Regions from separate parts of the Pantoea folii genome, predicted to be linked through region 2. Evidence: predicted binding sites of a transcription regulator. Region 2 holds the regulator's gene; the other holds the start of a gene.
The links. The regulator PurR, encoded in region 2, represses purine synthesis genes. The targets are predictions, from matches to a motif close to CANGCAAACGTTTGCNTG.

Region 1 (7,457 bases), on a different contig from region 2:
TGCTCGATCTCTGCCACTTCGTCATCATTCACCTGCGCACTGCTCTGCAGGAACTGCTCTGGATCCTGTTGCAGGATGCCGAGCACGTTCGCCAGCTGACGCAGTTTGGCGGCCAGAGCATCAGAGGCGGCTTTGTCTTCGGTTTTCAGGCGATTGACTTCACGCGCCATGTCGAAGAACACCGAGTAGGCTTCCGGCGTGTTGAAGTCGTCATCCATCGCGGTGCGGAAGCGCGCTTCAAACTCTTCGCCGCCTGCTGGCGTGGCGCTGGCATCGGTGTGACGCAGTGCGGTATAGAGACGCTCCAGCGCCGCACGTGCCTGATTGAGGTTATCTTCGCCGTAGTTGAGCTGGCTGCGATAGTGGCCCGACATCAGGAAGTAACGCACGGTTTCGGCATCGTAATGCGCCAGTACGTCACGCACGGTGAAGAAGTTGCCAAGTGATTTCGACATCTTCTCGCGATCGATCATCACCATGCCGGAGTGCATCCAGTAGTTGACGTAATCGCCGTCGTGCGCACAGGTTGACTGCGCCACTTCGTTTTCATGGTGCGGGAACATCAGATCCGATCCACCGCCATGGATATCGAAGTGGGTGCCCAGCTGTTTGCAGTTCATCGCGGAACACTCAATGTGCCAGCCCGGACGACCGTTGCCCCACGGCGAATTCCACGCGGGCTCGTTAGGTTTGGACATTTTCCACAACACGAAGTCCATCGGGTTGCGTTTGATCTCGGTGATTTCAACGCGCGCGCCCGCCTGCAGCTGAGTCAGATCCTGACGCGACAGCACGCCGTAACCTTTGTCGCTCAGCACATCGAACATCACGTCGCCGTTATCGGCCACATAAGCGTGTTTGCGTTCGATTAAACGCTCAACCAGTTCGATGATTTCAGGGATATGGCGCGTGGCACGCGGCTCCAGATCCGGCGGCAGAATACCCAACGCGTCAAAATCTTTGTGCATTTCAGCGATCATACGGTTGGTCAGCGTTTCGATGCTCTCACCGTTTTCGTTGGCACGTTTGATGATCTTGTCTTCAATATCGGTAATGTTACGCACATATTTGAGCTGATAGCCCACATAGCGCAGATAACGTGACACCACATCAAATGCAACGAAGGTACGCCCATGGCCGATATGACAAAGGTCATAAACCGTAATTCCACAGACGTACATGCCGATCTGACCAGCGTGGATCGGTTTGAATTCCTCTTTCTGACGGCTCAGGGTGTTATAGATCTTCAGCATTGAACGATTCCGTTATTAACGTTTGCGGGATACGCCTTTCCAGCGTAGCTGGGTATTGTGCCGTATTTTTCTCAGTTGTGCATCGCTCGCTTACCTTCTGTGGCTGCCTTACTGACGAGCCATCGGAATTTGTGATATAAGAGGCGTCTACAAAAATGCCCCGCCGCTTAGCAGGCGCGGCAGTTGATACTGACGACACCCGTAACAGGACGAATATAATGGTCACTTTCCAGACGAACCATGGCGACATCGTAATCAAAACCTTCGATGACAAAGCGCCGGCTACCGTGAAAAACTTCCTGGACTACTGCCGTGAAGGTTTCTACGACAACACCATCTTCCACCGTGTTATCAACGGTTTCATGATTCAGGGCGGCGGTTTCGAGCCTGGCATGAAGCAGAAAGACACCAAAGAAGACATCCGTAACGAAGCCAACAACGGTCTGAAGAACACCAAAGGTACGCTGGCGATGGCCCGTACTCAGGCGCCACACTCTGCGACTGCACAGTTCTTCATTAACGTAGCAGACAACGACTTCCTGAACTTCCGTGACGAAAGCCTGCAGGGCTGGGGTTACTGCGTGTTCGCTGAAGTGGTTGAAGGCATGGACGTGGTTGAGAAAATCAAAGCGGTGAAAACGGGCCGCAGCGGCATGCATCAGGACGTTCCGGTTGACGACGTTGTCATCCAGAAAGTGACTGTTAGCGAGTAATGTCGCGCACGCTGTTTATCGCAGATTTGCATCTGTGCACAGAAGAACCGGCAATTACTGCCGGTTTTCTGCATTTTTTGCAGGGTGATGCGCGCGATTGCGATGCGCTTTACATCCTCGGCGATCTGTTTGAAGCCTGGATTGGCGATGATGATCCTAATCCGCTACATCGTGAAATCGCTGCTGCACTAAAAGCCCTGCCAATCCCCACATTCTTCATCCATGGCAATCGAGACTTCCTGCTCGGTAAACGTTTTGCGCGTGCCAGCGGGATGACGTTGCTACCGGAAGAGCAAGTGCTCAGCCTGTACGGCCATCGCGTGCTGATTATGCATGGCGATACTTTATGTACTGACGATGAAGGCTACCTGCGCTTCCGCGCCAAAGTGCATCAGCGCTGGCTACAGCGCTTGTTCCTCGCCCTGCCGTTGCGGATTCGTATGCGCATTGCCGCACGTATGCGCGCCGACAGCAAGCAAGCCAATCAGCACAAGTCGATGAGCATCATGGATGTTAATCAGCAAGCCGTAATCGATACGATGACGCGCCAGCAGGTGCGGATTCTGATTCACGGGCATACTCACCGTCCGGCGGTGCATGAGCTGTTGGTGCAAGGTGAAAGCGCCCAACGTGTGGTACTCGGTGCCTGGCATGAAAATGGTTCGATGATTCAGGTTGATGCCGATGGCGTGCAGCTGATCGAATTCCCGTTTTAAAATCGCATCTTCATAGTCGGGCGCGCCAGTGCTCGACACTTAGCGGGATGAAGATTCATCATCTGCCCATCCTGACGCATCATTGCCCGTTTTCCGGCCACGCAACCGTTTTCCTTGCTCTCTTCTCATGCTATTCTCTGTGCCCTTCTTTACCTGCCCGCCCGGCCAGGTTCGTTTGACTATTCACAGGAGTTGACCGCATGTCATCCAACGCCACCCCGGCTCGTATCGCCATCGTCATGGGTTCTAAAAGTGACTGGGCTACCATGCAGTTCGCCGAGGAAATTCTTAACAGCCTGGATGTTCCGTTCCACGTTGAAGTGGTCTCTGCTCACCGTACGCCAGACAAACTGTTCAGCTTTGCCGAAACCGCCGCGGATAACGGTTTCCACGTGATCATTGCCGGAGCGGGCGGTGCTGCGCATCTGCCGGGCATGATTGCTGCCAAAACGTTGGTGCCAGTGCTGGGCGTGCCGGTACAAAGCGCCGTGCTGAGCGGTGTGGATAGCCTCTACTCCATCGTGCAGATGCCGCGCGGTATTCCTGTCGGCACATTGGCGATCGGTAAAGCCGGTGCGGCTAACGCTGCGCTGCTGGCGGCACAGATTCTGGCGGTGCATGACAAAGACCTGGCGGCGCGTCTCGCCACCTGGCGTCAAACCCAGACTGACGAAGTGCTGAACAACCCAGATCCGCGGGTGGATGCATGAAACCGGTTTGCGTACTCGGCAACGGTCAGTTAGGCCGTATGCTGCGCCAGGCGGGCGAACCGCTGGGCATCGCGGTGTATCCGGTGGGTCTGGATGCCGAACCTTCTGCCCTGCCAATCGCCGAAAGCGTGATCACCGCAGAGATTGAGCGCTGGCCGGAAACCGCGTTAACGCGTGAGCTGGCGTTGCATCCGGCATTTGTGAACCGCGATATCTTCCCGCGTCTGGCCGATCGCCTGACGCAGAAACAGCTGCTCGATCAGCTGAACCTGGCGACGGCGCCCTGGCAGTTGCTGGCGGATAAAAGCGAGTGGCCGCAGGTATTCAGCTCGCTGGGCGAACTGGCGATTGTGAAACGTCGCACCGGCGGTTATGACGGTCGCGGTCAGTGGCGTCTGCGCGCCAATGAAACCGATTCGTTGCCGGATGAGTGCTACGGCGAGTGCATCGTTGAACAGGGCATCAACTTCAGCGGTGAAGTGTCGCTGGTCGGTGCGCGCGGTCAGGATGGCACCACAGTGTTCTATCCACTGACCCATAACCTGCATCAGGACGGCATTCTGCGCACCAGCGTGGCCTTCCCGCAGGCCGATGCCGCGCAACAGCAGCAGGCGGAAGCGATGCTCAGCGCGATCATGCATGAGCTGAAATACGTTGGTGTGATGGCGATGGAGTGTTTCATCACGCCTGAAGGTCTGCTGATCAACGAACTGGCGCCGCGTGTGCACAACAGCGGTCACTGGACGCAGAACGGCGCGTCGATCAGCCAGTTTGAGCTGCATCTGCGTGCGGTGCTGGGTCTGGCACTGCCGAAACCGGTGGTGTTTGCGCCGTCGGTGATGGTGAACCTGATTGGCACCGACGTGAATGTCGACTGGCTGCAACAGCCGCTGGTGCATCTGCACTGGTATGACAAAGAAGTGCGTCCTGGCCGTAAGGTGGGGCACTTAAATCTCACCGATAGCGATCAGGCACGCCTTACGGCGGCGCTGAACGCGCTGATGCCGCTGCTACCGGAAGAGTACGCCAGCGGAATTGCCTGGGCGGTTGAGAAGCTGTAAATGAAAAAGGCCGCGCAAGCGGCCTTTGATTTTTGTGCACAAGATTAAGCCGCTTCAAACCGCCTGAACAGCGCCTTCCCTTTCAGCAGTCGCACGCCCAGCCAGCCACCGCACACTGACAATAGCAGCGCGCCGCAAATCGGCAATGCAATCCACAGCGTCCAGTCTGGCTCCCAGGGGAAATCGAAGATTTTACGCTGTAATCCCCACAGCGCCGCTTCTGCGCCCAGTGCCGCCGCGATCCCCGACACCACACCAAGCAAGGCAAACTCGCACCACAGCGTGCCGCGCAGCAGGCGTTTACTGGCACCCAGCGTGCGATACACCACCAGCTCTTGTCTGCGTTGACGCATACCGACCTGAATCTGCGCCAGCAGCAGCAGCACGCCGCACACCGTCACCAGCACCACCATGATCTCCAGCGCCTGACTGACCTGCGCCAGCACCAGACCGATCTGCTTCAGCATGCTGCCGACATCCAGCAAACTCAGCGTCGGGAAGGCGCGATTGAGCTGTGCCAGCAGTGCCGGATTGCTGTCCATGCGGAAACTGGTCAGCCAGGTTTGCGGCTGTTGATCCAGCGCGCCCGGCGGGAAGATAAAGAAGAAATTCGGCCGCAGGCTCTCCCAATCCACTTTGCGCAGGCTAGTGACTTTGGCGCTGAACTGCTGGGTATCACCGCTGAAGGTCAGCGTATCGCCGAGCTTCAGGCCAAGGCGATCAGCCAGCTCCACTTCCATCGATACTTCACCGGCTTTCGGCGGCCAGCTCCCGGCCAGCAGCGGATTGTGATCCGGACGCTCCGATTGCCACGTCAGATTGAGTTCGCGGTTCAGCGCGTTATCCATCTTCGGATCGGCTTCTTTGCCGTTCAGCTCGGTCAGACGCGCACGCACAATCGGGTAGTAGGATTCCGGTTTAATATGATGCTGATTGAGGAAGTCGCGCACCTGCGGCACCTGTTCCTGCGTCATGTTGAGCAGGAAGTAGTTTGGCGCATCCGGCGGTAACTGCTGCTGCCAGCGATCCAGCAGATCGCCGCGCATCACCAACAGTAACGCCAGCAGCATAAAGGAGAGCGAAAATGCCGCCAGCTGGCTCAGCGTCATCACCGGCTGCCGTAGCAGACGATTGATCGCCAGACGCATCGCCAGATTGCGCACCACCAGCTTACGCAGCAGCAGCAGCGTGCCCCAGCCGAGCAGTGACAGCAGCAGCGCCAGCATCACCACGCCCGCCAGCAGCGCCCACAGCATTTTGCTGCCGCCCATCAATAACGCCAGCAGGCCAACCACCACCAGCGCCATCGCGGGAAGATAAAACCGCAGCGGCCAGACATTCGCCACCGCATCGCGCCGGAGCACACGCAGCGGCTGCGTCGCCATCAGCAGGCGATAGGGGCGCAATCCCACCAGCAGCGAAATCACAAACATCGCGCCAATCGCCCACAGCCACGGCCAGAAGCTGGCGGCAGGCAAGGCGGCGGGCAGCACCGGTTTGAGCATCGCCAGCAGGATGACCTCAATCCCCTGCCCCAGCACGCTGCCTGCGATGGCCGCCAGCAGCAACACCGCCAGCCACTGGCCGATGATCAGCCGTTGTAAGGCTCTACGCGTGGCGCCCAGCGTTTTCAGCACTGCCACCAGATCGTAGCGGCTGCGGCAGTAATGGCTCATCGCCACCGCAACGGCGGCAATCGCCAGCATCAGCGTCAGCAGTGCTGATAACAGAAGGAATTGCTGCGCACGCTGCATTGAGCGACCGAGCGCATCTTCGGAGTTCTCGACGCTGATCCAGCGCTCACCGGCTTTTAACTGCGGCTGGATCCAGCTGTCATAACGCGCCAGCGGAGCCGGATCGCCGGAGAATTTATAGCGCCAGCTGAGCCGACTACCCGGCTGAATGGCACCGGTTTTATCGACATCCGCGAGGTTCATCAGCAGGCGCGGCGCCGTCTGGAACGGATTAAAGCCGCCATCCGGTTCCTGAATCACTTCACCAGCAATGCGCAGCGTGGTGTCACCGACATCAACGTTATCGCCAACTTTCAGATTCAGCAGCGCCAGCAAGCGTGGCGCGGCCAGCACCGTGCCCGCCTGCGGTTTTAATCCCGGCGGATCGGTCTGCAAGGTGCCGAACATCGGATAGGCATCGTCCACCGCTTTCACATCCGCCAGCTGCGGCGTTTGATCGGCGAAGGTCATGGTCATAAAACTGAGCTGACGACTGACCGAGAGCCCTTCATCGCGCGCTTTGTTCAGCCAGGCTTCTGGCGCGGGTGCACTGCTGCGCAGGGTACGATCGCCCGCCATAAAATCACGGCTCTGCTGACTGAGCCCTTTTTCCATGCGATCGCTGATCGAGCCCAGCGCCAGCACGCAGGCCACCGCCAGGGTGAGCGCCAGCCAGACAATCAGCAGCGACGGCGAGCGCCATTCACGCCAAAACCAGCGCCAAATCATGTCTCCTCCCACAGCTTGCCGTCGCGCAGACGCAGCCGACGATCGCAGCGCGCCGCCAGTTGCTCATCGTGCGTCACCAGAATCAGCGTGGTGGCGAAATCGCGGTTAAGGGAGAAAAGTAAGTCGGCGATGCGATCGCCGGTTTTGCGGTCCAGGTTGCCGGTCGGTTCATCGGCGAACAGCAAACCGGGACGGCCGCTAAACGCGCGTGCCAGCGCCACACGCTGTTGTTCCCCGCCGGAAAGCTGCGCGGGCAGATGATGCAGACGATCTTTCAGACCAAGTTGCGTTAAGAGATCCACCGCCTGGGCGCGGCTATCGCGATCGCTGTCACCGCGCAGCAAGGCAGGCAGCTGCACGTTCTCCAGCGCATTGAGTGTTGGCACCAGCATAAAGGACTGGAACACAAAGCCGACTTCCCGCGCGCGCAACGCGGCACGTTGCTCTTCGTTCATATGATGCAGCGGCTGGCCGAGCAGATTGACCTCGCCGCTGCTGCCATCGTCCAGCCCGGCCAGAATGCCCAGTAATGTGGATTTGCC
Region 2 (7,457 bases):
TGCGCAACGGTGGGCGTCAACGCCAGCAGAAGACCATGACCGAACAGAATGGCGGGAAGCCAGATAGAGGTGCCGACAGCAACGGCGGCCATATCCGTGGCGCTCACCGCACCGGCCATAATGGTATCCACAAAACCCATCGCCGTCTGAGCCACCTGAGCAAGGATGACCGGGATCGCGAGGGCCAGCAATTGACGCGCTTCTGTTAAATACTTCTGCACGTAACACCTGCTTAAATTAAGAAGAGAAGAGGGGAGATATCCCCAAAGAATGCGCGGCTAGTGTAGCGGTAGCGCTGCGTTCCACCAAACTTTGATCGCATTTTGTTAAGTTAATTGTGTAAAGTTTGAACTCCGGCAAATTAAACCGCGCTGCTCAAGCTGTGATAAACTGGCGCAAACTTCGCAGAGGCTGAGAGTATGTTTACTGGAATTGTGCAGGGCACGGCCGAAATTATCGCCGTAGAAGAAAAAGAGTTGTTTCGTACCCATATCGTACGTCTGCCGGAAGAACTTTTACCGGGATTAGCGTTGGGCGCCTCGGTGGCGCACAACGGCTGCTGCCTGACGGTGACGGCGATTGAGGGCGATCGCGTGAGCTTCGACCTTATCAAAGAAACCCTGCGCATTACCAACCTGGGTGAATTAGCGGTGGGCGATGTGGTGAATATTGAGCGCGCGGCGAAGTTCAGTGACGAAATTGGCGGACATTTAATGTCTGGCCATATTATGACCACAGCAGAAATCTGCAAAATCATCCAGTCTGAAAATAACCGTGAAGTGTGGTTTAAATTACAGGATGCTTCTCAGATCAAATATATCCTGCATAAAGGTTTCGTCGGTATCGATGGCATCAGCCTGACCGTGGGTGACGTCACTAAAAGCAAATTCTGTGTGCACCTGATTCCGGAAACGCTGGAGCGCACCACGCTGGGTGCGAAAAAACTGGGGCACAAAGTGAACATTGAGATCGATCCCCATACTCAGGCGATTGTCGAGACGGTGGAACGCGTTTTGGCCCAACGTGAAGCCGCGGCTATCGCGCTGGCGCAAGCCGCAGACGCTGAGTAATCCAATAAAAAAAGGCGCTGCGGCGCCTTTTTAAATTCTTATCCTTGATTACCGTGCAACGCGTAAACCACCTTCTTTACCGCGACTGAATACCACCTGCCACAATTGGATGTCACGCGCGCGGAAAGCGCCGGCGCAAGCATTAAGATAATAACTAAACATCCGTTTGAAGCGATCGCCGTATTTTTCTTCCAGTTGCGGCCAGGTCTTCTGGAATCGTTCATGCCATGCCATCAGGGTGGTGTCATAATCCGCACCAAAATTATGCCAGTCTTCCATAATAAAATGCTTCTCGCTGGCATCAGCAATTTGACGCACAGACGGTAAACACCCGTTGGGGAAGATATATTTATCAATCCAGGGATCCACATTCATATCGGTGGTGATGGCACCAATGGTGTGCAGTAAAAATATGCCGTCTGGTTTGAGATTGCGATCGGCAACGTCAAAATAAGTGGCATAGTTTTTCGGCCCCACGTGTTCGAACATGCCGACGGATACAATGCGATCGAACTGCAAATTCAAATCACGGTAATCCTGCAGCAAAATAGTCACGTCCAGCCCTTCACAGCGCTGCTGGGCTAACTTCTGCTGCTCAGCCGAGATGGTGACGCCATGCACTTTGACGCCATAATTGCGCGCGGCAAATTCAGCCAGTCCGCCCCAGCCGCAGCCGATATCCAGCAACGTCATGCCGGGCTCAAGCTGCAATTTACGGCAGATCATATCCAGCTTGGCATACTGAGCCTGTTCCAGTGTTTCAGCGTCTTTCCAGTAACCGCAGGAGTACTGCATAAAGGGGTCGAGCATCAGTGAAAAAAGATCGTTACCGAGATCGTAATGTTCTTTCCCGACAATCCAGGCGCGTTTCTTAGACTGTAAATTGGTTAAACGCGCGGCCGCAATACGCAAGGTATCTTTAAAATGACGCGGGAGTTGTTTATCCAGATGCTGTATCAGAACGCGATGGAAAAAGACATCCAATTGTTCGCAATCCCACCAGCCATCCATATAACTTTCACCCAGACCTAGCGATCCTTCCTGCAAAACACGTTTAAAAAAATCCGGATGCTTGACCTGAATATCCCAGGGGCGTGTGCCATTGACTGCAACATCAGCGCGTTCCAGTAATTCGTTGACGATGCGAAACCAGTGGTTTTCTTCAAGGCTCACTTCTTCTATACACGATGAACTCATAGCTTCTCCATCACCCTTCCGATTTGAACCTGTGGAAATAATAGTCAATTTCCTAAGGCCTGTGAGAGAACTCACGGAAAATCCGTGCGCCAGATATCCGACGTTTTACAGAGGTATGAATCTGAATAGAAATGTCTGGCACCAATCAGGAGAGGAAGATCGTGCAGACGCCATCCCAGCGACAGGGTCGCTTAAAATTAATGCAATTATGTTATTGATTTGTTGCAGAAATGCTGACCCACTGAGTATATGCTCACGTGGGTCAATATTCAACGGATTATCGTTAGTTTGCTAACGATAATCGTTGCATCAGTGATTATCTTCGCAGGGACGGGAGGTGTGAGCAATATCACTTTGTGCGTTTAAGCTGCGTTGCCAGATGAAGCCAGCCCAGGCCAGCACCACAGTGGCGACCATCACCAGTGTGGTGTTGTAGAGCGCCTGTTGTAATCCGGCAGAGACCAACAGGCTGGCGATAAAGCACAAACCCAGTTGCAGCAGATTTTGCAAACCTGCGGCTTTGCCCGTGGCGTGCGGAAAAGGCGCTAATGCGCTGGAAACCACAATCGGGTAAATGGCGCCATTGGCCAGTGCCATGCCACAGAAAGGCAGCAACAGAGCAATCAACGAAGGCGCAGGCAGCATCGCGACGACAAACAGACTTAATATGCTCAGGCTGTAAAGCACCAACAGCCACGGCAGCAGTTGCGATCCTTGATATCGGCTCAGCATCGCGCGGCAACCAAAGCCACCAATCAAAAATGCGATGGTTTGCGGAATATAGCTCAGACCAATATCGGCGGGCGTTAAACCCGCAGACGCCAGGATAAACGGCGAACCGGTTAGCCAGGCAAAGAAACTGGCAGAACAGGCAGAGTAGATCAGCACGTTGCCGCTGTAGACACGCGTGGAGAGCAGATTCAGCCAGCCGGGTTGCGGAGCATTATCTGCTTTGGCTTTTTTAGGCGCAGCAAGCTGCAGCGTGCCGATGACCAGCAGCACGGCAATGATCGTCAGCACGACAAAGATACTGCGCCAGTGGAAATGGCCCATCAGCCATGCACCTAACAAAGGTGCCAGCGCAGGAGAAAGGGCAACCAGCGGCATTATGGTAGCAAAAACTTTATTGGCCTGGGCTTTGGGGTAGCGATCGACCACCAGTGCCTGCCAGCTGACCGCGGCGGCGCACACGCCAACCGCCTGCACAAAGCGCAGTGCCAGCATCATATTGACGTCCGTCACCCATAACATCCCCAGGCAACCCAGGGCAAAAATCGTCAAACCTGCCAATAAAATGGGTTTACGTCCAAAGCGATCTGATAACGGTCCCCAGAATACCTGGGCGCAGGCAAAACCACCGAGAAATAGACTGAGGCTGGCGCTGATGGTGCCCGGCGCGGTGGCGAAGTCACGCTGCATATCGCCAAAAGCAGGCAGATACATATCCGTAGCGAGGAAGCCGAGCATGCTGAGCACGGCAAGATAGGGCATAAATCCTTTTGACGACAACATAGTAATTCTCATTGGCAGATTGAACGTCGGGGAGTGTAAAAGAGTGCGTCATTCTTTGTGAAACGCTAATATTTGCGCAGTGCTGTTAAAATTTTTGAAGGCAAAAGTATGTGGTCTGAGTATGCGCTGGAAGTAGTGGACGCCGTCGCGCGCAATGGCAGTTTCAGCGCAGCGGCGCAGGAATTACATCGCGTGCCCTCTGCCGTTAGCTATACGGTGCGCCAGCTGGAAACCTGGCTGGCCGTGCCGTTGTTTGAGCGTCAGCACCGTGAGGTGGTGTTAACCCCTGCAGGCGAGCATTTTGTGCGGGAAGGGCGATCTGTTATCAAAAAAATGCTGGCAACCCGCAGGCAATGCCAGCAACTGGCGAATGGCTGGCGCGGACAGCTCAGTATTGCCGTGGATTGCATTGTAAAACCCCAGCGTACCCGACAACTGGTAAAGGATTTTTACCGTCATTTCCCGGATATGGAATTGATCATCAGTTACGAGGTATTTAACGGTGTATGGGATGCCTTAGCAGACGGGCGGGTCGATGTGGCGATTGGTGCCACCCAGGCAATCCCGGTGGGTGGACGTTTTGCCTTTCAGGATATGGGTGCTCTCAACTGGTGTTGTGTGGTCAGTCCTGATCATCCTCTGGCCGCGAGTGCCGATCTCAACGAAGAAGCGCTGCGTGCCTGGCCATCGCTGGTACTGGAAGATACCTCTCGCGCATTACCACGACGCATGACCTGGACATTGGATAATCAGCGGCGTTTAGTGGTGCCAGAGTGGGAAACAGGGATGGATTGTTTGCAGGCGGGATTGTGCGTGGGCATGGTGCCGGGCCACCTCGCGCGACCTTTACTCGACAGTGGCGCGCTGGTGGAGCTATCACTGCCGCAGCCGTTTCCGGAAAGTCCCTGCTGCGTCAGTTGGTCAGAACAGCGTGCGTCACCCGCGCTGGAGTGGTTACTCGCCTATCTTGGCGATGCTGAAACGCTGAACCACGAGTGGCTCAGCGAAAATCAGCTTTAACGGCGGTAATCACGGAATGGACCGTCCGCCACGGAGCGACGCTCAATCAGTGTAGGCTGGACCTCAATGGTTTGCGGCTCTTCGCGTTTGCTGGTGATGCGATCCAGCAGCATTTCCAGCGCTTTTTTGCCCAACTCCGCTTTCGGCTGGTGAACTGTAGTGAGCGCAGGGGTGAAGTAGCGCGCGTTGCGCACGTTATCATAGCCAATCACGGAGATGTCCTGCGGCACGCGCAGTCCCATCTCATCGGCGGCACAGATCGCGCCCATCGCCATGATATCGCCCCCGCAGAACACGGCGGTCGGACGCTGTTTCTGATTAAGGATCTGCTGCATCGCCTGATAACCCGATTCTGGCTCGAAGTCGCCCTGAACAACCCATTCAGGCCGCACGGTCACACCGCCTTCGCTCATCGCCTGCAGGAAGCCCGCATGGCGCCCGCCGCCGGTGTTGCGCTCCATTTGACCCGGAATCGCACCGATATCTCGGTGACCGCGCTCGATAAGGTAGCGTCCAGCCAGGTAACCCCCCTGGAAGGCGTTATCCTGTACGGTATCGGTGAAGTCGCCGCGAGAGGCGCCCCAGTCCATCACGACCATCGGAATGTTGCGGTTGTCTTCCAGCATCTGCAGCAAATCGTCAGGATACTCGGAGCACATGACTAACAGACCATCCACACGCTTTTGCGCCATCATCGACAGGTAAGCGCGCTGCTTTTGCAAATCGTTATGTGCGTTGCCCAGAATCAAGGTATAGCCGCGTTCGAAACAGTGGTTCTCAACCGCTTCGATAATTTCGGCAAAGTAGGGCGCTTCGCTGGAAGTGGCTAACAGTCCCAGCGTTTTGGTGTGATTCACCTTCAGACTACGCGCAACGGCGCTCGGCGAATAGTGCAGCTCTTTAATCGCTTCCCATACGGCGTTACGCGTTTCCTCTGCAACAAAACGCGTTTTGTTGATGACATGCGAAACGGTGGTGGTAGATACACCCGCGCGTTTCGCTACATCTTTAATTGTTGCCATGAAAAAGGTACTCCCCGGCTTATCGCAACTTACTGATAAGTATATTGTTAAACGTTTGCGTCTGCGAAGGGTTTTATGCCCTAAAAGGGGGGCAAATCTGCCGTATCAGGCAGGGAAAATCACTTCAGCAGGCTGTAAATACAGCATGCGCAAAATCAGTTGCGCAACGAAAGGCGGCGATTCTAGCAAGCCAGCGCGGATAAGACGAGATTTTTGCCCACCGCTGTGCGAAAATTGTTTTAACCCTAATAAATGTGTGACTAAGGAGAAGTGATGAGTACAGATTTAAAGCTGGCGCTAATGACCACGGTTGGCGCACTGTTGATGATTATTGCGTTTAGCTTCACCGCCATTCTTCATTAATTCAAAGCGCATCAATAAAAAAAGCCGGCACTGATTAAGCGTCCGGCTTTTTTTGTGGCGAGAGCCACAGGATGTTGCGCAACAATTAGCGAATAGTTTTTGGAGTCATCATACGGCGCGCACCGACATAGTGTTTCTGCCAGTAGTCTTCGCCCAATGCGCTAATCTGAATGTCTTTACCGGTGCGGGGTGACTGAATAAATTTACCGTTGCCGAGGTAAACGCCCACATGATCGGCAGTCCCGCGATTATTGATGCGGAAGAATACCAAATCCCCTTTCTCCAGCATCTCACGCTTAATGGGCGCGGCATCGTGCAGGTGATACATCTCATTCGCCGTGCGTGGGAATTTGTATTTGACGAGATCTTTATAGGCATACCAGACTAAACCACTGCAATCGAAACCGGTATGGGGTGAGGTGCCACCCCACTGGTAAGGCTTGCCCAGTTGTCCCATCAACTTCGTCATCGCGGTTTCGCGTGCCTTTTGGTAGCGCAGGCGGTGGGATTTGCTCATCTTGATGCCAGTGAGTCCCTGAACTTCATCGTCCACATCTGGGGACTTTTTCGCGAGGCGTTGATGGCCATACTTTTTCAATGGCGACTTCAGCAGGGATTTTTTGCGGCTGGATTTGTTTAAGGCGGTTTCGGTTTTACTCTGCTTTTTCAGCTTGAGCTTCTGCACGGTGGTCAGGCGAGACTTTTTAGCCGTTGATTTAACCGGGCGTCGCTTGCGGCGCTCATCTTCACGCGCACTTTTTTTCTCAGCATTATGCAAACTGGCATTAATCGGGGCATGCTGAGAAGCAGAAGCCACGTTAAAAAACAGTTGCGCAAAAGCCAGTATGAAAAGCGTAATCAGTAAACGCATAGTCCGGTTACAGGTTAAGCAGTCTGGCAAAAAGCAGGCTGCGGCAGAGTAAGAGAAATCTGATCAACGATCAGCGCCGAAGCAATTCTAATCCACTTTTTTTCCAAAAGGTAAGGCCTTTTTCTATTAATCTGTTACCAGGTAGATAATGTCGCTAAATTGAGCGATTTCAGCTGTTTAACGCAGCGAAATTATTGCTAATTATTAATTTGTTCATGCTTATTAATGATAGGAAAATGTTATCTGTACCCTCAGCACTTAACAAACATGGCGATCAGCTGGTCGGTAACGCAAAATCCCGTTTTCAGTGCGGGGCTGAAGTCGCTACAATAAACAAACACGAAGTGAAGGATTAAGGAAGGCAATAATGAGTACTGTTGAAAAAATTCAGCGCCAGATCGC

Region 1: purE (5-(carboxyamino)imidazole ribonucleotide mutase) is a predicted target of PurR. The motif match lies at 2,781-2,798, and genes of this name have one in related genera.

What each region holds. Positions count from the first base shown of each region.
Region 1 covers NZ_JBWXON010000024.1:64,373-71,829, forward strand. Annotated here, with positions in the region: gene cysS (cysteine--tRNA ligase) at 1-1,253, opposite strand, end outside; gene ppiB (peptidylprolyl isomerase B) at 1,472-1,966, shown strand; gene lpxH (UDP-2,3-diacylglucosamine diphosphatase) at 1,966-2,682, shown strand; gene purE (5-(carboxyamino)imidazole ribonucleotide mutase) at 2,883-3,392, shown strand; gene purK (5-(carboxyamino)imidazole ribonucleotide synthase) at 3,389-4,453, shown strand; gene ybbP (putative ABC transporter permease subunit YbbP) at 4,498-6,915, opposite strand; gene ybbA (putative ABC transporter ATP-binding protein YbbA) at 6,912-7,457, opposite strand, start outside.
Region 2 covers NZ_JBWXON010000031.1:1,384-8,840, forward strand. Annotated here, with positions in the region: gene AC1MDE_RS24905 (MATE family efflux transporter) at 1-221, opposite strand, end outside; gene AC1MDE_RS24910 (riboflavin synthase) at 420-1,070, shown strand; gene cfa (cyclopropane fatty acyl phospholipid synthase) at 1,119-2,267, opposite strand; gene punC (purine nucleoside transporter PunC) at 2,577-3,779, opposite strand; gene punR (DNA-binding transcriptional activator PunR) at 3,888-4,799, shown strand; gene purR (HTH-type transcriptional repressor PurR) at 4,796-5,821, opposite strand; gene cydH (cytochrome bd-I oxidase subunit CydH) at 6,095-6,184, shown strand; gene AC1MDE_RS24940 (C40 family peptidase) at 6,270-7,055, opposite strand; gene AC1MDE_RS24945 (Grx4 family monothiol glutaredoxin) at 7,420-7,457, shown strand, end outside.